3 regions of the Pseudarthrobacter sp. BIM B-2242 genome follow, and region 3 is predicted to be linked to each of the others. Evidence: riboswitches for the same ligand, from Rfam matches in the RefSeq annotation. Region 3 holds a riboswitch; each other region holds the start of a gene.

Evidence for each region. Region 3 has a riboswitch for cyclic di-AMP ahead of IDT60_RS03660 (C40 family peptidase). Riboswitches for the same ligand answer to the same signal wherever they lie in the genome.
Region 1: another riboswitch for cyclic di-AMP. It lies ahead of IDT60_RS11365 (NlpC/P60 family protein); the one in region 3 lies ahead of IDT60_RS03660 (C40 family peptidase).
Region 2: another riboswitch for cyclic di-AMP. It lies ahead of IDT60_RS03065 (hypothetical protein); the one in region 3 lies ahead of IDT60_RS03660 (C40 family peptidase).

The regions. Positions count from the first base shown of each region.
Region 1 is NZ_CP061721.1:2,466,456-2,474,227, reverse strand. It holds gene IDT60_RS11380 (copper resistance CopC family protein) at 1-197, shown strand, start outside; gene IDT60_RS11375 (hypothetical protein) at 270-749, opposite strand; gene IDT60_RS11370 (DUF3488 and transglutaminase-like domain-containing protein) at 1,124-3,469, shown strand; gene IDT60_RS11365 (NlpC/P60 family protein) at 3,670-4,470, opposite strand; cyclic di-AMP (ydaO/yuaA leader) riboswitch at 4,476-4,674, opposite strand; gene IDT60_RS11360 (alkaline phosphatase) at 5,205-6,743, shown strand; gene IDT60_RS11355 (CPBP family intramembrane glutamic endopeptidase) at 7,054-7,772, shown strand, end outside.
Region 2 is NZ_CP061721.1:628,630-636,401, reverse strand. It holds gene IDT60_RS03090 (EamA family transporter) at 1-346, opposite strand, end outside; gene IDT60_RS03085 (histidine phosphatase family protein) at 451-978, opposite strand; gene IDT60_RS03080 (winged helix-turn-helix domain-containing protein) at 1,079-1,945, opposite strand; gene IDT60_RS03075 (response regulator transcription factor) at 2,639-3,379, shown strand; gene IDT60_RS03070 (HAMP domain-containing sensor histidine kinase) at 3,391-4,911, shown strand; cyclic di-AMP (ydaO/yuaA leader) riboswitch at 5,014-5,162, shown strand; gene IDT60_RS03065 (hypothetical protein) at 5,168-5,833, shown strand; gene IDT60_RS03060 (HAD-IA family hydrolase) at 5,995-6,675, opposite strand; gene IDT60_RS03055 (VOC family protein) at 6,722-7,096, opposite strand; gene upp (uracil phosphoribosyltransferase) at 7,170-7,772, opposite strand, start outside.
Region 3 is NZ_CP061721.1:766,084-773,855, forward strand. It holds gene serC (phosphoserine transaminase) at 1-958, opposite strand, end outside; gene IDT60_RS03650 (metal-dependent transcriptional regulator) at 1,233-1,925, shown strand; cyclic di-AMP (ydaO/yuaA leader) riboswitch at 2,089-2,330, shown strand; gene IDT60_RS03655 (M23 family metallopeptidase) at 2,334-3,161, shown strand; cyclic di-AMP (ydaO/yuaA leader) riboswitch at 3,301-3,472, shown strand; gene IDT60_RS03660 (C40 family peptidase) at 3,543-4,229, shown strand; gene IDT60_RS03665 (NlpC/P60 family protein) at 4,383-5,153, shown strand; gene IDT60_RS03670 (HNH endonuclease) at 5,390-5,890, shown strand; gene IDT60_RS03675 (molybdenum cofactor guanylyltransferase) at 5,918-6,613, shown strand; gene IDT60_RS23155 (DUF6457 domain-containing protein) at 6,610-6,903, shown strand; gene IDT60_RS03680 (molybdopterin molybdotransferase MoeA) at 6,914-7,772, shown strand, end outside.

The DNA.
Region 1 (7,772 bases), 1.7 Mb from region 3:
CGGCAGCGCCAGTATCGGAGTCCGTGACAGCATCGCCAACCCCAAGCGCCGCGGCAAACGCGATGCCCCAGGCTCCCCGCCCGGATGACAGCAACGGTCCACTCGTGACAGGGATCGGCGCTGCCATCATCGCCGTCCTGGGAGGCATCCTTTACCTCGCCCGCCGCCGCCGGGAGCGGCCCGGCAACCAGGGCTGACGCTACGGGGGACGTTCCCATTCGCAGCCGCCGTGACAGGGCACCGGAAAGGTGCCCTGTCACGGCGGCTTTTTATGGCGCGGTCTCGGGGTTTTGCGCGTGAAGCCGGGCCTTCGCCGACCGCCTGCGGCCCGTGTACCTGGCCACGGCGGCAACCAGAACAGCCCCGGCCATCAGGACGAATGCGGCAACGCCCACATAGAACAGTACGGAGGACACCGGCGGCGCAGGGGCGGACGCATCCGCAGCGGCAATGATGGTCAGCCAGTACGCGACGGTGGCCCCTGTCCATATGAGGCCCGCGCACGCTGTCAGCCACGACCACCGGGAAAACCACGCCGTGCCATCCCGGTAGGACAAGGCGATGGCTATCGCCACTACCCCGGTCACTGCCAGGAGCTGCATGCCGAGCACATACGGCCCGGCAACCAGACCGACGGGAACGCCTAAACCGCCCAGGAGTACCAGCCGCTTGGCACCGAGGGGCATCCCGGCCGCCACTCCCTGGTCCCCGTCAGTTCGCGCCCCCTGGCTTGTCGTCTTGTCTGGCACGGTCGAATCCATGAACTTCCTCTTAAATATTAGGCCCGGACCGAAGTTCCGGGCTGGTGCCGGACCAATGGTGCGGCGGATGATTGCCTTCCCCGACGTTACAGCATCAGCTGGATCGAACACGGTGGTGGTGACCTCAACAGGTTCAAGCACCTATCCGTTAGCGGAACCTTCCACTCGATCAACACGTTGGAATGTCAATCCAGTGATTTCTCCCGGCGCAGCTCCCAGGGATTCTTCCTTGGCCTGCATAAGGAAGGTTTCCATGACCACAATCGATCAGCGCTCCGCGGGCAGGAAACCTTCCACCGTTCCGCCGACCGTCCTGTTCCATCGGCCTCCCCTTTTTCCATAGCGGAAAGAACATCGTCTCCATGGAAACCGCCACTGCGACGGACCGCCAGACGCTTCCGGAGCCCGACCCGCAACAGCGGCGCTCCCTGAGGCAAAGCAACCACGCCGCGGAGAGTCAGCGGCACTTGATGGTATCGCTGGCCGCCCTGGTGGCAATGGTCCTGGTATCGCTGAGCATCCATGGAGTCCTTGACGGCTGGGGCTGGCTTCCGAACGTAATGTTTACTGCCGCTGCCGTATTGACGGCGACAGCAGGGACACGGAGCCTCCGTTGGCCCCCGGTCCTGAGCCTGGGGGCGGGCCTTTTGACCCTTGCCGGGGTGCTCGTCTGGCAGTTTTTCCGTGACCAAAGTTTCCTGGGCATTATCCCGGGCTCTCAGGCCACGGAACGTCTTGCGTCTTTGCTCGAAAACGCCGAAACCACCGTCGCCTCAGAGCTGGCACCGGTGGCGCCCGGCGAGGGCGTCCTCTTGATCACCTGTGCCGCAACCGGCCTGGCCGCACTGCTCATCGATACCCTGGCCATCACCTGCAGGATGCCCGCGACCAGCGGAATACCCCTGCTGGCCGTCCTTTCCATCCCCGCAATCATCCTTCCTGACAGCGTCGGTGTTCCCGCATTCACTGCAGCCGCCGCAGGCTACATCTTCCTCCTGGCTACCGGGCAATGGCGGGAAAGCTTTGAAGCTCAAGGCCGGGCAGCGGCTGCCGTCTACCTTGCCCGGGCCGCAACCATCGGGGCGGCCGCGCTCAGCCTGGCCCTCGTTCTGCCTGCCATGGTCCCGGGATTCACCACCGGAACGTTTCCGCAGGGATCCCGCCTGCAATGGTGGACGGCAGCATCCGGGCTCGACCCGAGCGTAACCCTGGGAAACTCCCTGCGGGAGCCCGACGGTTCTGGCCGGATCACCTATGCCACTACCGCCGATGAGCCACTGTATCTGCGGCTGACAACGCTGGAGGACTTCTCGGGCAGGCGATGGCAACCGGAGCAGCGCATGGATTCCCGCCGCACCGGGATCAGGCAGATGGGCCTGAGTGCCGGCCTTCCGGTCGGCGGCGGGAACCTGATCAGCACCCGGATCGATACCCGAAGCTTTACGAGTCCGTGGTTGCTGGCACCCTATGCCCCAATGAGCATCACGGGAGTCGACGGCCGGTGGACATGGGATCCGCGAACACTGACGGTATTGTCGGCTACAGGGGAAACTTCGGCCGGGCAAAGCTACCAGGTGACCAGTTCAGTACCGGAATTGACGCGTGAAGTCCTTGCCGGCAGCGCACCTGTGGGGAATGACGAAGTTGACGCCCGGTTTAGTTACCTGTCCGAGGATCTTCCGACAGTCGTCAGGGAAACGGCGTCGAACCTCACCTCGGACTTGATCAACCCCTATAACAAAGCAATGGCCATCCAGAATTACCTCCGCGGCGGTGACTTCACCTACTCCCTCCAGGCGCCTGTTGAAGGAAACTACGATGGCACCGGCCTTGAAGTCATTGGCCGGTTCCTTGAGGTAAAAGCCGGCTACTGCGTCCACTTCGCCGGTGCCATGGCTGTCATGGCCCGGCTGGCCGGGATCCCGAGCCGCGTCGCAGTCGGTTATGCACCAGGGGACCCAACCGGGAACGCCGTTCTGGTTGGCGGTGAACAGCTGCCCGAATTCGCCGTTGATTCCAAGGATGCCCATGCCTGGCCTGAGCTGTACTTCCGCGGTGCCGGCTGGGTGAGGTTCGAACCGACACCCTCCCGCGGCGTGGTCCCGGACTACGCGCAGCAACCGGCAACTCCTCCAAACCTCCCGGTAGAAGACGACCTCAGACCCGACGGCTTATCCATGCCGGACACCGGGACATCCCCGACTCCTGCCCCGGGACTTTCGGGCAGCGGCACGCCGGGCACGCCCATCCCTTCCGGCGTGGAGCCCGGCATGACGGTGGTGGCCTTGGTCCTGCTGTTTCTGGCCGCCGCGCCCTTCCTGATCCGCGCCGCCAGATCCGGTGGACGGAAGCGCCGCTTTCTCAGGTCGAATCCGCAACAAGCAGCCAGCATCGCCTGGGCCGAGACGACGGAAAGCGCCGTTGACCATGGCTACACTCCGGGCGCGGCAGAAACACCGCGGGCTTTTACCAGCCGACTGATGCAGCAGGCGCGGTTCAACAGCCAGGCCGTCGACTCACTGACCAGGCTCCGCCACGCCTTTGAGATGCAAATGTACGCTGCTGCGAAGGTACAACCCGTACCCGGGACGGTGTCTCCAACCTGGGCCGATGTCCAGGAAGTCAGGCGGGCTTTGTGGGGTTCGAAGACCCTGCCGGCGCGCCTGAGAGCCAGGCTCCTGCCGCGATCGCTACGACGCCGATACTGACCTCGTGCACAAGGCAAGGGCTGGACGCTGAGGAGAAGAAGCCGTGCAGGCCGTGTCCAAATCGTTACTAAGCGGTCGGCTGGTCAGTGCGGACAGGCCGTAGTTCCAGGAACAGCATTCGCGGCGGGTGCTGCTCAAGCGATACTGAAGGCCGGTGATTCGCCGCCCCCAAGGCACCGAATGACCGGCCTTCAGTGGATTTATTTGCCTGCGCGGACGAAGGTGACGGCGCCCTTGGACGTCATCCAGGTCAGCGGGTGGACCGCGGTTTCGTTCTTGCCGTTCAGCCCGGAGCTGAGGACCTGGCCGTTGCCGACGTAGATGCCGACGTGGCCGGGCTGCATGACCATGTCCCCGGGCTGGGGATCGGAGACCACGGTGCCGTAGTTCATGAACTGCATGGGACCGAGGTCACCGACGGGGATCCCTGCAGCGTTCAGGGCGTTTTCCACCAGCCGGGTGCAGTCCTGGATCATGCCGATCTGCGCGTAGGCCGAGGAGACCATGGTGGCGTTGACTCCACCTGCTGCCGGAGCGGCCGCCGGGGCGGCTGCCGGCGCGGCAGCAGGGGCGGGGGTGACAGTGACCTGGGCTTTGGCCTTGGCCGGCGCAGCAGCCTTCACGGCGGCGGGCGCGGCCGGAGCGGCTGCCTTGGGGGCCTGGACGGCGACCGGTTTCGGCGCTTCCACGACAGGGGCCGGCGTGGTCTTCACGGCGGGACGTTCGAAGGAGATCTGGACGGTGGCGTCTGCGCTGAGCGGGGCCTGGACCTGGCTGGCGAGCTCCAGGGTCGAGGTCGGCTCCGTGTCCCGCTGGGCCGGCGCGTCCGCTGCCTGCGCTGCAAGGCCGCTGGTCAGGACGAGCCCGGAAGCTGCCGCGATGACGGCGGCCTGACGGCCCACACCGCCGGCGTTTTCAGCGACGGATTTGGACAGGACCGCAAGGGCACTGGTCTGAACGGGGACCGCGCGGTGGCGGCCGTGAGCACGGCGAATAGACACGAAAAAGGGCCTCTCCCACTGCCTGCGAGGTTAGCTGTCGGATTCGGATGGGAGACACCCGGCCGCATCTCCAGCGCAAGGCAGGAGGCGCGGCTTCACCCCAAGGCCCGCCCGAAGCAGGCCGTCATGTGGTTTCCCCGTCTCTGCCGGACGAATGTTGCGAAGGGATCCCGGGGCAGCGGCAGAGTTAGGCAAATCTGCTCAGGAGTGCCGCATTCTGAGACCGGCACGCGTCCGACCCTACTGCAAAAACCACGGCGTTGTCACATTTGCATAACGCAAAGCAGCGATCCCCCGTCCGAATACCTGAAGGACGGCGCTAAGGACGGGGGCTGAACAATCGCGCCGCCGCCCGCCGGGAGTCGAAAAAGAACGGCCCGTCTTCCTGCCCGGTCGGCCACATAATCATTTGTGAAGTCTGAAACATGCTTTGGAAGAAGACGAAGGCGAAGCCGGAAGTGCATTCCGTCTTCGCCGCCGCTAAAAGGCTTCTGTTCAGCGGCTGCCTTTGGAACAGGCCCCACTGATGGGCGCACCGGTTGGTAGGACCGGGCGGGCCAGCCGGATGAAGGCCGGGTTGTCCTTAACTGATTCAATGCCCCGGAACATGCGTATCCTTTCTGAACGGATCTATTTCCATTGGCTCGAGAAACCCTCGGGTAGTGCTATGGCCGCGGTACGGTTTGAGGCAAAGGCGATATAGCCCCCCGCCCCTGACAGGAAAGCACCCTCCGATGACACAAGTTCCGGCCGACGTCACGCCCGCCGACCCTGCACGGAAAAGACGCAGGATCATTTGGGTCGTCCTGGCAGCCGTCGTGGCCACCGTCGTGGCCACCGGGCTGATCTCGTCCGCGGTGTTTACCGCCACCAAGCCGGCACCTGGCACAGCCCAGAACGTTATATATCTGCTTGGTGACGGCATGGGCCGCACCCAAGTCACTGCCGGCAGGGAGCGTTTCTACGGTGCCGAGGGCAGGCTGGTTATGGAAACCCTCCCGGCCCACGGTTCTGTCAGTACCTATGCTGTGCAGAAAAACTCCGGCCAGCCGGGGCAGTCTGACTTCGCCCCGGAACTGGTCACCGATTCCGCCGCTGCAGCCACGGCGTGGGCCTCCGGGGTGAAAACCTACAACGCCGCCCTCGGGGTGGATGCCACGGGCCATGTGGTGCCGACCATGATGGAGTTGGCCAAGCAGACCGGCTACCGCACTGGCAGTGTCTCCACGGCCGAAATTACCGACGCGTCCCCGGCCGGGCAGATGAGCCACGTCCTGTCCCGCGGCTGCCAGGGACCGGACTACTCCGCGGACGCGTGCCAGGACACAGAGATCACCGGTGAGCCGCTGCCGACCAGTGATGTCCGAGTAACCCCGATCGCAGACCAGATCGCCCGCAACGGTACCGCGGACATCATCTTCGGCGGCGGCCTGCGCCGCTTTGACGCCTCGGATGAAACCGAGCTGAAGGAGCAGGGCTACTCGATCCTGGGTTCGGTTTCCAGCCAGATTCCCGCGACCCGGGACGACCTGAACGGAGCCGTGGGGGAGAAGGTCTTTGGCCTGTTCAACAAGGGAAACCTGACCGTTGAAAAAGCCAAGCAGGACGACCCCGGAGCTCCCCAGGCGAAGGAGCCGTCCCTGCCGGAGATGACAAAGAAAGCTCTTGAGCTTCTAAACCAGCAACAGGAAAGCAGCGGCAAGGGTTTTTACCTGCAGGTTGAAGGTTCCTTGATTGACAAGCGGTCCCACGACAACGACGCGGCCCAGACACTGGAGGAAGTCAAGGCCTTCGACGATGCCGTCGCCGCAGCCCTGGACTTCGCCAAGAAGGACGGCAATACCCTGGTCATTGTTACCGCCGACCACGAAACCGGCGGTTTCCACATCATCGAAAAGGGCTCCTTCACTAACGCCGAAGCAGCCGCGCCCCCGGTCAACGTCGATTCCGGGAACGCCGCCAATAACTCCACCCCGACCCGGTCCGACGGAAACTTCAAGGACCCGGAACGTTCAACCGGTATCAGCAACGGTGCAGGCGCAAAGGACCAGCAAAACTTCGGCCCTGCCACCTTCCGGACGCCGAGCGACCCGCCCCAAGTCAAGGACGGTTCAAAGGAAGCCAGTCTTTGGCTGAGCTACGCCTCCGGCAACCACTCCGGTGCAGACGTGCCCGTTTACGCCTACGGCCCAGGCTCGGAGCAACTGCAGGGCAGCGTGGACAACACCGATTTGTTCGACATCGTAGGTAACGCCCTGGGCGTCCTGGGCTGACCGCAGCGGAAAACCAGAACTGCAAACCTGCCACGGCCACGGCCAAGCCCGACGAGGCTTCCGCACGCCTCAACCCGCCGGGCCAGGTGATGCAGGATAACGGGGACCTCGATAAAGCCCGGTCCAAGCTGTTGCCAAGGCGTCGACATTAAGGACAACTGAACCCGGGAGCCTCCTGGGGGAGCTTGTTTTTCCCCCTCCGCCACTGGCTGACGGCCAGTAGAAAAGGGTCGGTAGCCGGGCCGGGCGCGGATGGACTTCCTTGTGGCATCCCGGCAGAGACCCGGCAACTGCAGGCAAGAATAGGACCATGCTCGTTCCCTCCCGCCGCCGTCTGCGGATTGAAGTCCTGATAGTCCTGGGACTGTCGTTAGGACAGTCCGCCGTTTACTCCGTGGTGCAGTTTCTGGACAAGATCACCAGCGCGCCGCTGGCCCAGGGCACCTCCACGCTCAACAACTCCCAAAGCACCCGCGAATATTTTGATCTGACATATCAACTGCTGGAGATCTTCTTCGCGCTGGTACCTGTCGTTCTGGCGCTCTACTTCCTGACCGACCAGCACAGGACGAACACCGGCAACGGCGAGGGCAATGGTTCGGCCTTCACGAAAATCGGTTTTAACTTCACCCGCCCCGGGCTGGCCATCCTGCAGGGGCTCGGGCTTGCCGTCCTGATAGGCATCCCCTCACTGGGCCTCTACGCGGCCGGGCGCGCACTGGGCATCACGACAGCGATCATTCCCAGCGCCCTGGACCCTTACTGGTGGACGGTTCCCGTGCTGGTTCTGTCAGCGGTGCGGCACGCGGTCGTCGAGGAAGTCATCGTAGTGGGTTATCTGCTGGACCGCTTTGGGAAGTTCGGCTGGTCAGTTCCCCTGGCCATTTTTGCCAGTTCCATGCTAAGGGGCAGTTACCACCTGTACCAGGGCTTCGGGCCGTTTATTGGCAATATGGTGATGGGGGTGGTCTTTGCATGGATCTATACCAAGAGCCGCCGTGTGATGCCGCTTGTCGTCGCCCACGCACT
Region 2 (7,772 bases), 140 kb from region 3:
GCCGCTCCCCGAGCAACCCGGCCGACAGCAGCACCGTCAGCAGCACCTGCGCCTGCAGGACAAGGGAAGCGAGGCCGGCCGGCATGCCCAGGGCCATCGCCAGGTACAGGAGGCCAAACTGGCCGGCACTCATAAAGAGCCCGACGCCGATGATCGCCTTCCAGCTGACATCCGGCTTCCGGATAAAGAAGATCAAAGGGAAGACCACCAGGACGAACCGCATGGCAACGAACAGCAGCGGCGGAACCTCCCCGCTGCCGGTGTGCAACCCCATATCGATGGCCACAAAGTTCAGGCCCCAGAGAACGGCGACCAGGAGGGCCAGGAGGGAGTGTCGGAGGTTCACGGTTCAACTCTGACAGAGCGCCGGACGGCGGACCAATGGTGGACACAGGCTGGACTCGGTAGCAGCCGTGACGTGTCTCCCGGCGGCGAGTCTCCCGGCGCAGGTCAGTGGGCGCGCGGAACCTTGAATTTGGTGATCCGGGCGTCCTGGCCGTCCAGTTCGGCCCAGGACTTGTCCGTTTCCAGGACCGTCAGGGCGCTGGTGGGATAGCGCGTTGCCGCGTCCATGTAGGCGTCATGGTCCGAGTCACGGGATGCCAGGTGCATGGCCAGGTCCTGGACGCCGGGCATGTGCGAGATGAGCATCAGCGTGGTGACGGTGTCCGGCACGTGGTTGACCACAGTGAGCATACGCAACGCGGAGGCAGCATACAGACCGTCCTCAAGTTTCGGCGTCGGCGCCTTGTCCCCGAGCTCTGAGCACACCCACGTGCACGTCTGACGGGTGCGAAGCGCGCTGGAACACAGGATGAAGTCCGGGTAGATGTTGTGTTTGGCCAGCCATTTTCCGGCCAGGGGTGCTTCCCGGTGCCCGCGTTCCTCCAGCGGCCGTTCGTGGTCAGCCACGCCGCCGGGCCAGTCCGCCTTGGCATGGCGCATGATCACCAGGCGCTTAATGTGGTGGTCGCTCATGCCTCCACCCTATAGCCGCGGAGGCCAATGCTCGCTGGCCCGGAACGCTCGAAAGCGGCCGCACCGAGGGGTGCAGCCGCTTTCGCGCGTCGCTGAAGGACTAGATCGAGTATTCCGGAGCGGCCCAGACAACTACTTCGGGGTGCTCGTAGAAGCGGTAGCCCTGGCCGCGGACCGTGCGGACAGTGTTGGCCAGGCGGCCGAGCTTGGAGCGGAGACGGCGGATGTGGACGTCGATGGTGCGCTCGTTCGGGACCTCCTCGGCGTTGCGCCACAGGCCCTCGAGCAGTTCATCGCGGCCAACCGTGCGGGTGCCGTTTTCGACGAGGTAGTTAAGGAGTTCGAACTCTTTGAAGGTCAGGTTCAGGGATTCGCCGTCGAGGTGGACTTCGCGGCGGGCAAGGTCGATCAGCACACCGGACGGACGCGGCTCCGCAGACTGCTGCAGCCGGGCGGTTTCGGTGCGCTTCTGTGCGTTGACGGTGGGGTCGCCAAAGGTGGAACGGACGACGTCGAGCGCGGAACCCGGGGCGCCCGCGGGAGCCATGGCGACCGCTGCGTACGTTTCGGCACCGGTGATGAGGGACTGCGCATAGGCGCGGATTTCCTGGGCAAGCTTGGCAATGGAGGTTCCTGCAGCTGCGGCAGTCTCCTCATCGATCCCCATGTACAGGACAAATCCACGGGCCACGTTGTCGTTGGCGACGGGGCGCACGGTGTTGGGCCCCGATACCACCGGCGTCGGCGCGGTAAACGGCGCGGCTTCGGCGGGCTGGACGGCGCGCAGCTGGCCGTAGGAGTTGGGGTTGTAACCCTGGGGGACGTAGCCGGGAGCGGGAAAGCTGGTTCCGGAGGTGGCCGGGGCGAACGCGGGCCGGGTGCCAAAGCCTTGGCGGAGCCCGGCTGCCTGGCTGGGCTTACCTGCGTTACGGACGGAGATGTGGACGTATCCGGATGCAACTGACATGAATGCTTACCTCAATGTGAATGGCCGTCATCGCGGCTCGAATGCTCGGGTTGCCTGCAATGAAAATCTGGAAGGGAGGGGCGCCCGACTCTGGACCGGGGGGAGTAGGCGAATGCCTAAGAACTTCGTGGGGTTTGAAGGTCAGGCGTGCATTCGACAACAGCGCATGTCGGCAGCAGCGGATGTGCTGGGCCAATATTCTGCGGCTGCAGGTGCTGTTGAGTTCTTGTTCACAATTGAAAGTGTGCAACGTAACAATGAAAACTTGCAAGTAACAAAGGGTCAGTCATTCCGCATTGTGAGACAAAACCGCAAATTGTGGTGTAGATCACGATTCTGGCAGAACGATAAAATAACACTTGTTATCCGGAAGAACCGCCCGTGCAGGCAAAGTTGACGAACTTTATTCGGCTGGAACCAGGCACGGACTCTTGAAATTCATCGACGTATGGTTTACCGAAATTGCGCCTCCCGTTTTGTCTTCTGTCCACCCGCGGACGCTCCTGCAGCCGGGAATTTCGTCCAAACCGGCAACGGAAGCGGCTTAACACGGTCTTTAGGCCCCGTGGTGCCGTTCCGCACATAGGACCGGGGGACGCGCCGGCGGGCCGTTCAGCTCGCTAGGCTGAGATTCACAGCGTGCACACAGGAACCCCATAGCGTGAGCTAACCGAAAGATCAGAGAGTTGTCCCATGGCCACTTCGCACTCCATGACCAACAACCTTCCGCAGCTGACCCACCCGGACGGCTCCCCTATCCGCGCCTTGGTAGTCGACGACGAACCCAGCCTCTCTGAGCTTATGAGCATGGGGTTGCGCATGGCCGGCTGGTCCGTTGCCGTGGCCGCGGACGGCCCGGAGGCCGTAAAGCTCGCCAAGGAGTTCCGCCCGGACGTCCTGGTACTGGACGTCATGCTGCCGGGGTTCGACGGCGTTGAGCTGCTGGGCAGGATCCGCGCCTTTGCCCCGGAGGTACCTGCGCTGTTCCTGACTGCCAAGGACGCCGTCCAGGACCGGATTGTAGGGCTGGCCGCCGGCGGGGACGACTACGTCACGAAGCCCTTCAGCATGGAAGAGGTCCTGCTGCGGCTGCACCGCCTGGTTCAGCGGTCCGGCGTGGCTGCGATGGACACGGCCGAGCTGGTGGTGGGCGACCTTGTCCTCAACATCGACACCCGTGAAGTCACCCGGGCCGGTGACGGGCTGCAGCTGACGGCAACCCAGTTCGAGCTGCTCCGCTACCTGATGGAGAACCCCAGGCGCGTCATCAGCAAGGCGCAGATCCTCGACCGGGTCTGGAACTACGATTTCGGCGGCCAGGCGAACATTGTGGAGCTCTACATCTCCTATCTTCGCAAGAAGGTGGATGCAGTGCACCCGCCCATGATTCACACCGTGCGGGGTGCCGGCTACGTCATCAAACCGGCCGAATAGCGCCGCCGTCCATGCCGCGAGAAATCACGCACCCTGGCCGCAGCTGGCTGAAACCGGCAACCTGGCACCTGCGCACGCGCCTGATCCTGCTGGCAATGACGTTGCTGGTGGCCATCTGCGGCGCCGTGGGCCTGTTCAGCTATGCCTCCATGGATTCGTTCCTTACCAGGCAGCTGGATGAACAGTTGAGCCAGGCCGCCAACCGCTCGAATGATCCCGGCCGCCCGCCCCAGGGTGGCTTCAACGGCAGGGATCCCCTGGATGCCCGTGGCCAGAGTGTCGGAACCCTGAATGCGCGCATCGTCAACGGTCAGATCAACATTGGCGGCTACCTCGACTCGGACACCACCCGGTCTGCGCTCAGCTCTGAAGACAAGCAAACACTGCTGGCGCTGACGCGGAACGGCAATCCCGTGGATCGCCCACTCTCCAACGGGGATTACCGGATTGTGGCCGTGGAAACCGGCTTCGGCGACGTTTTGGTCACCGGGCTTCCCCTGGCCGGCAAGGAAAGCACCCTCGCTTCCCTGGTGTGGACCTTTGTCTTTGTCTCGCTGGGCGGGCTGGTGCTGATCGGACTCGCCGGAACGGTGCTGATCCGCCGGACCATGCAGCCGTTGGAGCAGCTGTCCGAGGTGGCAACCAAGGTTGCGCGGCTCCCGCTGGACGCCGGCGAGGTGGCCCTCGCGGTGCGCGTCCCGCCGTCGACCGCCAATCCCGGAACCGAAGTGGGCAGCGTGGGCCACGCCCTGAACCTGATGCTGGACAACGTCGCCAGCGCCCTTGAGGCGCGTCAGCGGAGCGAGACGAAGGTGCGGCAGTTCGTTGCCGATGCCTCGCATGAACTGCGCACCCCGTTGACCGCCATCCGCGGGTACACGGAGCTGATGCGGATGACCGAAGACTTCACGCCGGACGGCCGGAAGTCCCTCGCACGCGTGCAGAGCCAGTCCGAACGCATGACCACCCTGGTGGAGGACCTGCTCCTGCTCGCCCGGCTTGACGAAGGGCAGCCCCTGAAACTCAGCGAGGTTGACCTGACCCAGCTCGTGATCGAGGCAGTCAGCGATGAAAAAGTTATCGCACCCGGCCACAACTGGCGCCTGGAACTCCCTGATGAGCCGGTGTCGGTCAATGGCGACGCGGCGCAGCTTCGCCAGGTACTGGTAAATCTGCTCTCCAACGCGCGCAAGCACACGGCCCCGGGCACCACCGTGGTCACCAGTGTGGAAAAGTCCGCCGGCAGTGCAGTCGTTACCGTGACGGACGACGGCGGCGGCATCCCACCGGAATTCGTGGACCACGTTTTTGCCAGGTTTGCCCGCGCAGACGCGGCCCGCAAAGGCACTGCGCCCGCGTCCGGCGTTGGGGCCGCCGAAGGCACCAGCGGCCTCGGCCTGTCCATCGTCCAGTCAATCGCCGAGGCGCACGGCGGCACGGTTGACGTAGCATCGCGCCCTGGACGCACGGCGTTTGTTTTGCGCCTTCCCATGGGAGTTACGGCACCGCAAGGCAACGCGCCGACGTCGTGATCTCCGTTACCAAAATGTGACTTAAGCTCCGCGCTCCTGTAGCGTCAATGGGGTGCGGTTCCCGTTCGGGCCGCATATCCGGATGTCGCCAAGCTCTGCCGCTTCCCGGATCCCGTATTCAGAGGCAGAGGCGGGGGACCCAGAGTCCCGGGCGTAAATGCCCTTGGGGTGAAGCCAGCACGTGATGTTTCCGTGTGGCCGGATGCCCTCATCCGAACCCGACAGCTAACTCCGCAGGTGTGAGAGGCGATCCATCATGTCTGAATCCAAGGTACAAACGCGCCCGGAGAACGGGTCCACCAAAAATCACCGCAAGATTCCCTCCCTGGCCCAGCGGGCAGCCGTCTTCACCGCGGCATGCGCTCTCCTCATCGGTGTGGGCGCAGCAGGCCAGGCAAACGAAGCCAGCCAGCTGGCAGCTGCCAGCGACACCCAGCAGTTGTCCACGGCCGACCTCGAGTCCAAGCTGAGCATGGAAAAAGCAGAGGTTCAGGCCAAGGCCGCCCCGTCCCCGGAGCCCGAAATCAGCGTTGCCCCGCAGGCCGCTGAACCGGCACCGGCCCCGGCCCCCGAGCCCGCACCCGCCCCTGAGCCTGCCCCGGCTGTAGCCGTGGACGACCCCGCCGGAGCCCAGGCATATGCGGCTGGCCAGCTGGCCAGCTACGGCTGGGCGCCGGACCAGATGCAGTGCCTGCAGACCCTGTGGACCAAGGAATCTGACTGGACCACCACGGCCACCAACCCCAGCAGCGGTGCCTACGGCATCGTCCAGTCGCTCCCCGCCGAGAAAATGGCGAGCGCAGGTGCGGACTGGCTCACCAACTACCGCACCCAGATCAACTGGGGACTGAACTACATCCAGGAGCGCTACCAGTCACCGTGCGGTGCGCTGAACTTCCACCTGTCGAACAACTGGTACTAAGCCAGATTTTCAGCATCCGTAATGCGCAGCAGGCCCTGAATCCCCCGGTTCAGGGCCTGCTGTCGTGAGCGGGAGCCCACGGCATCCGGCATTGCCGGACCCTGCGTGTCCGGTGACGGGGCAGCGCCGTTCCTGCGCACAAATGGAAGTGGATGCCGGCCCTAGAGCCGGAATGAAATGATCCTGCGGCCCGTGGCGTCCGCATCCACTGCTGCAGTGACTGAACTGTAGTCCTGGATATGCAGCACCCCTTCAGGCAGCGGGCCGGTATTAGGACCCACGGCCACGGTCCGCATGCCTGCGGCCACACCGGCGGCAATTCCGGCCGGCGCATCCTCAAACACCACGGCATCCTCCGGCTCCACGCCCAGCAGTGAAGCGGCCCGCAGGTAGCCTTCAGGATGCGGCTTGCCCCGCGTCACCAGGTCCGCAGTGAGGGCTGTTGCCGGCATGGCCAGCCCTGCGGCTTCCATGCGGATATCCGCCAGAAGCCGGTCTGCGGAAGTGACCAGCGCGATCGCGTCAGCCGGGAGGCTCTGTAGCAGGCGGGCGATGCCCGGCAGCGCGACAATGCCCTCGGTCCGCACGCGTTCCATTGCGCCGAGTTCCTCCGTGAGGGCGGCCACGTCTGCACCCTCCGGCGCGAACCGCCGCACAGTGTCAATGGCCTGCACACCATGTGAAGTCCGGATGATCTCTGCGATGTCCAGGCTGTAGCGTGCGGCGAACTCACCCCACACCTGCTCGACGACAGCGGTGGAGTCCACCAGGGTGCCGTCCATGTCGAAGAGGACTGCACGGCAGGAAAGCATGACGGTGGAAGCGGGGGCTGGAATGCTCATCGCTCCATCTTGCCCCAGATGTTCCAGGCTTCGTGTCCCGAGTGTCCTAGGCTTCCCGTCCCGGGATGTACTGCACGGCCCACTTGTTGCCGTCAGGGTCCGCGAAGTACACAAAGTGACCCCAGGCCTGGACGTCCACGTCGCTCACGTCCACCCCGTTGTTCTTGAGGTAGTCATGGGCGGCATGGATGTCACTGACCACCAGCTGCAGGCTCGGGGCTGTGCCCGGCGGGGCATCATTGAGGCCCTCGCCAATACAGATGGAGCAGCCGGAGCCGCGTGGCGTCAGCTGGACAAAGCGGATGCCGTCCATGGGCCGCTCGTCGAAGTCGGCATTAAAGCCAACCTTGTTGACGTAAAAATCCTTCGCGCGGTCCACATCGGACACAGGGACAAAGACGAGTTCAAGTTTCCAGTCCATCCGCACAGGCTAGCGGCGGCCTCTTAAAACCGAAAGACCTGGATGCTACCCTCTGCCCGGCAAATACTGCCGCTTAGCCGGCAATGCCGTACAGGCGGTCACCCGCGTCGCCGAGCCCGGGAACAATGTAGGACTTGTCGTTCAGCTTCTCGTCGATGGAAGCGAGCACGATGGTTACGTTGGCATCAGCAAGTTCTTCTTCCAGCTTCGCCAGGCCTTCGGGGGCGGCCAGAAGGCAGATGCAGGTGACGTCAGAGGCGCCTCGCTTGAACAGGAACTTGATGGCTTCGCGGAGGGTGCCTCCGGTGGCCAGCATCGGGTCCAGCACAAAGATCTGCCGGTCCGTGAGGTCCTCCGGCAGGCGTTCTGCGTAAGTGATGATGTCCAGGGTTTCCTCGTCGCGGGCCATGCCCAGGAAGCCGACTTCAGCGGTGGGCACCAGCTTGGTCATGCCTTCCAGCATGCCGAGGCCCGCGCGCAGGATGGGTACCACCAGCGGGGTTGGCTTGGTGAAAGCGGTGCCAACGGTGGTGCTCACAGGTGTTTCGATGGTCACCGGCTGCGTGCGCACATCGCGGGTGGCCTCGTACGCGAGCAGTGTCACCAGCTCTTCCGTCAGCATCCGGAAGACCGGCGACGGCGTGTTTTTGTCCCTCAGGACGGTGAGCTTATGGGC
Region 3 (7,772 bases):
CGATCGAGTCATCGAAGTCGATGGTGGCGATGACGTTGGAGCGCTCTTCAGCCTTCGCCACGTACGGGGTGGCGAACTCTGACGCCTCCGCCCAGGCGTAGATCCGGCCCGCAGAGTCGGCCGTGCGCTTGCTGGCGAAGTCCAGGCCGCCGTTGGCGTTCAGCCACTGCACCTGGTTGTCCAGCGTTACCAGCGTGGTCAGGGAAGGGGTGTTGTAGGTCTGGTTCAGCTTCGAGTTATCGATCGCGGTCTGAAGGTCCAGGAAGTCCGGGATCCAGCGGCCGCTGGCTTTGATCCGCGCCGCGCGTTCCAGGGCGGCGGGGGAGAACAGGCCCAGCCAGAGGCCGCCGTCGGAAGCGAAGTTCTTCTGCGGTGCGAAGTAGTAGACGTCCGTCTCGGCAACGTCCACGTCCAGGCCGCCGGCCGCGGAGGTGGCGTCCACCAGTACCAGGGCGCCGGCATCGGCACCCTCAACACGCTTGACCGGAGCTGCCACGCCGGTGGAGGTCTCGTTCTGCGGCCAGGCGTACACGTCAACGCCGGCTTCGGCCCGGGCCGCCGGGCGGGTGCCGGGCTCGGATTTGATGATGGAGGACGCGTCCAGGAAGGGGGCCTTGTTTGTGGCTGCGGCGAACTTGGAGCCGAACTCGCCGAAGGACAGGTGCTGGGCCTTCTTCTCCACCAGGCCAAATGCTGCAACGTCCCAGAAGGCAGTGGAGCCGCCGACGCCCAGGACAACCTCGTAGCCCTCCGGGGCGCGGAAGAACTGGCTCAGGCCCTCGCGGACCGAACCCACAAGGTTCTTGACGGGCGCCTGGCGGTGTGAGGTACCCAGGATGGTCCGGGATGCCGCCTGGAGTGCTTCAAGCTGCTCCGGCCTGACCTTGGATGGTCCCGCGCCGAAGCGTCCGTCCTTGGGCAGGAGGTCGGCAGGAATAGTGATGCTGGTTTCGCTCACAAGGGCTCCAATTCGGCGTGGACATGTTGGCGTCCGGGACGGTGGGGTGGCCGGCAGTCAGCAACGACTGCAACGAGGGCCGCTTTTATTCTGCCTGAAACAGAAGAACGGGCGGGAACCGGCACCGTCATAGTCCAATCAACGAGACGATCTGCACCCTGCGGGATTATCCGGACAAACTCAAAATAGGCTAAGCTTTTCACCGGACCTCGACGCGGCTGGGACGCGATACGGTGGGACAACGCTAGGTACTGCGCTCGAGGAGCTGAGCTGGATGACGGATCTGATCGATACCACGGAGATGTATCTTCGAACCATTTTGGAGCTTGAAGAAGAGAACATCGTTGCCCTTCGCGCCCGCATCGCCGAGCGGCTGCGGCACTCCGGACCTACGGTGTCCCAAACCATCGGCCGGATGGAGCGCGACGGACTGGTTGTGGTCTCCGGCGACCGCCATCTGGAACTGACCGGGACAGGGCGCAAGCGGGCCACCGAGGTCATGCGCAAGCACCGGCTCGCTGAGCGCCTCCTGGCTGATGTCATCGGCCTGGACTGGGCTTACGTCCACGACGAAGCCTGCCGCTGGGAGCACGTGATGAGCGAGCGCGTTGAGCGGCGCATCTACGAACTGCTCGACCACCCCACTGAATCTCCTTACGGCAATCCCATCCCCGGCCTGGCAGCGCTGGGCGGAACATCCTCCGTTCCGGACGCCGGTGTGATTAATCTCGTAGAGGCCATGCTGGGCTACGGGCCAACATCGAGCGTGACGGTGAACCGCCTGGCAGAACCCATCCAGGTAGAACCTGAGTTGCTTGTGCAGCTGGATGAAGGCGGGATTCGGCCGGGCGCCTCCGTTTCCCTGGAACGCGTCGGGGAGTACATTTCCGTGCGGGTTCCCGGCATTGAGGGTGCGCTTGAGCTCCCGCCCGAAGTGGCTGCGCACGTCTTCGTTTCTGTCCGCTAGAGGACCCGCCTGACGGACGTCACGTCCCCGCTGCCCGGCGGTCCGGAGCGCCGCTCCAGGGCCCCGCTAGCGGATCGTCGCGCATTCCGCAAAAGATAACGGAATTGTTACCTCCCCGCTTCGTCGCATATAGTTTAAGCCAAGCGTCGATACAAAAGCGTTACCTGATCCGGAGCCGAGCTCTGCCAGCGGATCAGGTGCAAAGTCACCAACTGGCAGAGGCGGAGGAACCACAACCGGCAGTCAAAAAGCTGCCTTGGGGTGAAGTCCGTCAGCAGCAAGCCTTTCCAGCGGAAGAATCTCCCGGGATACCCCTGCGCCAAATGCTTGCCACGGCGGACCGGGTCTTTGAACTCTCTGACCCGAATCCGACAGCTAACTTCGCAGGCTATCCAGAGAGGAACATTCTTGACCACGCAATACTCCAGGGGCCGCCGCCGCGCGGCAGGCCCCGCTTCGGCGCCGCGGGCTGCCGAGGAATTTTCCGCGGAGAGGCCACGCGACGTACAGCGCGCAGCGCGGCGTCAGCGGCGTGGCGCGTTCAGGCAGATGACCGATTTTGCGGCCGCCAGCGGTATTGGCCAGAAAGCCGGAATTGCCCTCGCGGCCACTGGCCTGGCCCTCACTGTGACGGTTCCGGTCACGGGTCCGGTGATGGCCGACCAGCAGCCGGGCCAGTCCGTCGGCGCGGTTTCCGCAACCCCGCAGCCCGAGATTTCCGCTGAAGCAGCGGCTCAGATCGACTTCAGCCGCTCGTCAGTTGTGACGGAGGGTGACCCCGACGGCAAGCTCAAGCAGTTGCTGAGTGCGCAGTCGGCCGGCTCTATTACGCCTGCGGCCTCCGCGGGCAGCCTGGGCGCACCGCTCGCAGAACTCTCCACGGCGTCACCGTTCGGATTCCGGATCAGCCCCATCACGGGCGGGTCCGGGGACTTCCACCGCGGCCAGGACTTCATGGCCCAGTGCGGTACGTCGGTGCTGGCTGCTGCCAGTGGCACCGTGACGTTCGTCGGCTGGCACCAGTACGGCGGCGGCAACCGGGTAGTGGTGGACCATGGCAACGGCCTGGAGACCACGTACAACCACCTGTCGTCCGCAACGGTCAGCACAGGCCAGACAGTGACCCGCGGCGATGTCGTGGCCCTCAGCGGCACCACGGGGGCCTCCACGGGCTGCCACCTCCACTTTGAAGTCCAGGTCAACGGCGAAGTTGTTGACCCCACAGGCTGGCTCTAAGCGCAAAATGAGCGCTAGCTCTCAATTCACCGAGACCTGCCGTGACCTGAATGTGACATTGGCTCTGAACTGCTGTAACGTCTAAAGCGCGTCAACTTTTCCGAAGTTGACGTTCTTGAGTGGATTGCCTAGCTCTGCCACCGCTCAAGGTCCGTTCGCATGAATTCGTCTGGCAGGGGCGGGGGAACCAATTTTGGTCTTCGATCCTGAAGGCCTTGGGGTTAAGTCGCAAAGCTTCCCAGGAAGCGGCGCGGCCGGGTGACTCCCATCCGAATCCGACAGCTCACCTCGCAGGCATTGGGAGAGGCTACCTTCGTGTCTTCACGCCATAATTCTGCGCGCCACCGCGCGCAAACGGTTCGCACCAACCCCTTGGGCTCCGTGTCCAAGGCTGTTAGTGCAAACGCCGGGACCGTAGGTCGCCAGGCTGCTGTCATCGCAGCTGCGTCAGGTCTGATCCTGACCATGGGGCTTCCGGCCAACGCCGCGGACACCACCGCAGGTGTGTCCGCCTCCACCGAGTCCGGTTCAACGCAGACTGCGCTTGCCGTCACTGCCGCGCCCACGGCCACGGTTTCCTTCGAGCGCATTGTGGTCGAGACCACGCCGGCGCCGAAGATCGAACCGGTCCGTGCACAGTCCACGGCTTCCGAAACAGCAGCCGAAGCGGCAGCTGAAACGGAAACCGCCGCTGCCGGTGCAGCCGAGACCAAGCTTGCGGACACTGTTTCTGCAGCCGCAGGTTCGGGCTTGGCAGCAATTGCGTACACCGGTATCGGCAGCCCTTACGTCTGGGGAGGCACCTCTCCCAATGGCTGGGACTGCTCCGGCTTCACCCAGTGGGTTTACGCCCAGGCCGGCATCAGCATTCCCCGCGTCAATGCCTGGACCGCGATGCGGCCCACCGCCACCCCGGCCCCGGGTGACCTGGTGATGCAGAACGGCGGAGCGCACGTTGGTATCTACGTCGGCAACGGCATGATGATCAGCGCGCTGAACCCGTCACAGGGCACGTTGCTGCACGCTGTTGCGGCAACAGGATCGTCCTCCTTCTACACCATGGGCTAAATCCGGTTATCCGGATCAACTCCCCGTTTCTTCGCTAGAAACCCTTAAAAAATCCCCGTTCGGGGCGTGCCGGCGTGCCCCCAAGATGCCGGCGCGTCCACAGCCCTCGGGCTGCCCAAAAGGCCCTGAGGAACACGAAAGAGAGAAATTTTAATGACTACTCGTGCAACTGTTGCACGGCACCGCGCCGAGGTCACCAAGACCAACTCGCTTGCTGTCATTGCCAAGGCTGTCGGCGACAACGCCGGTGGCATGGGCCGCCAGGCCGCGGTTATCGCTGCTGCCTCCGGCCTGGTCCTGACCAGCGGGATTGCGGCCAACGCCGCAGACACCAACATTCAGCGGGAAGCCGCTTCGGCCTCCAACCTTGAGGTTGAGGTTTCAGCGCCGGCCATCATTTCGGCTGCCTCCACCATCGCCATCTCCTACGAGAAGCCTGCTGTGACCACCACGCCGGCTCCCGTTGAAGAGCCGGAGCCCGTTGTTGAAGCAGTTGAGGCACCTGCCGCACCTGCTGCCCAGCCCGCGGCCGCAATCAAGGTTGCGTCGTCCACCCCGGCTGCCCCGGCCGCGCCCGCCGCTCCCGCTGCCGCCAGCGGCAAGGGCCAGGCCATCCTGTCCGCTGCCTACGCACAGCTCGGCGTAAACCAGGATTGCACCATGCTGGTCACCAACTCTCTCGCCGCCGTCGGAATCAACTTCCACGACTGGCCCGCAGGCTACCTCGGCCTTGGCCGCACCGTCAGTGCAGCCGAAGCCCAGCCGGGCGACCTCATCTACTACGCAGACGGTGGAGCAGGCATGGCCCACGTCGCGGTCTACGCCGGCAACGGCCAGGCTGTTCACGGCGGCTACAACGGCAACCAGACCGTTGTGTTCAGCGCCAACGTTGGTTCGGGCCCGGTCTTCATCCGCGTGTCCTAGCAGCTGATTGAACTTCCAAGGGACCTCCGCCTGATGGCGGGGGTCCTTTGTTGTCTGCCGGGCCTTCCGGCACGGATTGGACGCCGGGCAGATTTGACACGTCGCCCCGGACTGAGGTCGATTAGTTAATCCCGGTATTTTTTGTTTACTCTTGTGGTGTCGATCCATAGCCCGGATATGCCGGGGGCAGCCGGCCCTCGTGCCCCTGACGGGTGCGGCCACGAAGAGGTAAGTGCATGCGCACTCTCGTTCTGAATGCTGGATATGAACCGCTGGCGGTTGTTACCTTCCGCCGGGCGCTGGTGCTTGTGCTGACGGGCAAGGCCAGCGTTATAGCCGAGGGCGACGACCCGGTCGTGGGTCCGCAGGAGATTCTGGGCCGCCCGTCCGTGATCCTCCTGAACCGGTACATCCGCCCCCGATACAACCACCACACCGCGGTCAGCCGCCGCGGAGTCCTGCGGCGCGATGGCCACCGGTGTGCATACTGCGGCAAAGGTGCCCACACCATCGACCATGTCCAGCCAAAATCCCGCGGCGGTGCAGATTCGTGGGAGAACCTCGTCGCCGCGTGCCTGCGGTGCAACAACACCAAGGGTGATCACACCCCCGCCGAGATGGGGTGGAAGCTGCGGATTGTGCCCGAACCGCCGCACGGCACCATCTGGCAGATCAAGGAACTTGAGAAGCCGACGCCCGCATGGGATCCCTTCCTGTTGCCGGAACGGGCGGCCTGACCCTTCCGTCGCAGCTAGGCTGGGTGGGTGGACGCTGAAAGCCTCGATTTTGATGCCGTGATTCTCGCCGGGGGCCGCTCCGCGCGTCTTGGCGGTGTGCCCAAGCAGCACCTGACGTACGACGGCGACACTCTGTTGCGCCGTTCGGTCGCCGCAGCCGGGGGTGCCCGGGTCGTGGTGGTGGTGGGCCCCGGTGAGGGAGACCTGCCCGCCGGCATCCTCAGGTGCCGGGAAGAGCCGGCCTTCAGCGGGCCCGCCGCCGCCATCGCCGCCGGGCTCGCGGAGCTGGAGAGAACCGGCCGACCCCCTTCCAGGTTCACCCTGGTGCTTGCCTGCGACATGCCCAATAGCGCAGATGCGGTGTCGGCCCTGGCAGATGCGCTGCTCATCAATGAACGGGCCGGCGGGAATTTCAGCAGCAGCAAACAGGACGGGGTTGTGGCTGTTTCCGGGGACGGCCGGCTGCAGCCCTTGGCGGGCTTTTATAGCACGGCTGCGCTACAACGTGCCGTTGCTGACCTTGCCGGCAGAGGAAGCTTAATCAACAGTTCGGTCATGGCACTCCTTGCTAGTCTTGACGTACAGCCTGTCGCCGTTCCGGCCGGCTCCACGTCAGATGTGGACACCTGGGACGATGCCGCCGCGCTTGGAGTGGCCGGCCGGGACCCGATCAGCGGGTTCCGGAGCAACGCGGCCGCAGATGATTTGGGAGGCAAAGCGTGAAAAGTCAGGATGAGACCCTGGAAGAGTGGAGCCGGGCGCTGCTGCAGGCATATGAGCTGGAGGACGTCCAGATCGATGTGAACGCCATCCTCTCCCTTGCCGGCGTGGCTGCCCATACCGTGGTCCGCCCGGCCGCACCGCTGACGACATTTATCGCCGGGCTTGCGGCGGGCATCGCGGCGGGATCGGGGCAGGCGTCCGACGCTGCGGCCATAACTGCTGCCATGGACCGCGCCCGCTCCCTCGTTGCAGACTACGCTTCCGAAGCCACCGGGGCGCCCGTCGAATGATCACCGTCGAATGACCGCCGCCCCCGGCGACAAACCCGGGAGCCCCGACCCAACGCACGCGCCCGCACCTGACACCCACGCCAAACACCTGGCCCATACCTGGGAAGAGGCGCGCCAAGCCGCCTTCGACAGTGCCACGCCCATTCCACCCGGACGGGTACCGCTGGCGCAGGCGCTGGGCAGGGTCCTGGTTGAAGACATCACCGCGCTGCACGATATGCCGCACTATGCGTCCTCGGCGATGGACGGCTGGGCGGTCAACGGCAGCGGTCCGTGGATCGTGGCGGAGGCCGGCCAGCGGCTCGCCCCGCACCAGGCCAGCCCGATTGTCACCGGGGGACTGATTCCGCCCGGTGCCAAGGCAGTGCTGCGCAGCGAGAGTGCAGTGCTGGGCACCGACGACGACGGCCTGCCGCTTTTGCTGACCGGCGGCACCGCCCGTCCAGGGGAACCGCGGAACGGCCAGCACATCCGGAAGGCCGGCGAGGAAGCAGCTGCGGGGGAAGTCCTGGTCAAGGCCGGCGTCACACTGAACCCGGCACACCTGGCCTTCGCTGCCCTGGCCGGGTACGACGACCTGCTGGTCCGCGGGAAGCCGGTGGTGAAGCTGCTGCTCACGGGGTCCGAAGTCGTGGCGGAAGGCCTGCCCGTGCCCGGGCAGGTCAGGGACACGTTCGGGCCGCAGCTCGCATCAGTGGTGGCCATGCTTGGCGGCATTTTCGCCGGCAAGGAGAAAATCGGCGATTCGTATGCAGAGTGGCTGGCAGGGCTGGAGGACCTCCCGCCTGAGGTTCCGGACCCGGCTGCCCTGCCCGCCGACGTCGTCATTACCACCGGCGGAACGGGACCATCCCACACCGATCACCTCC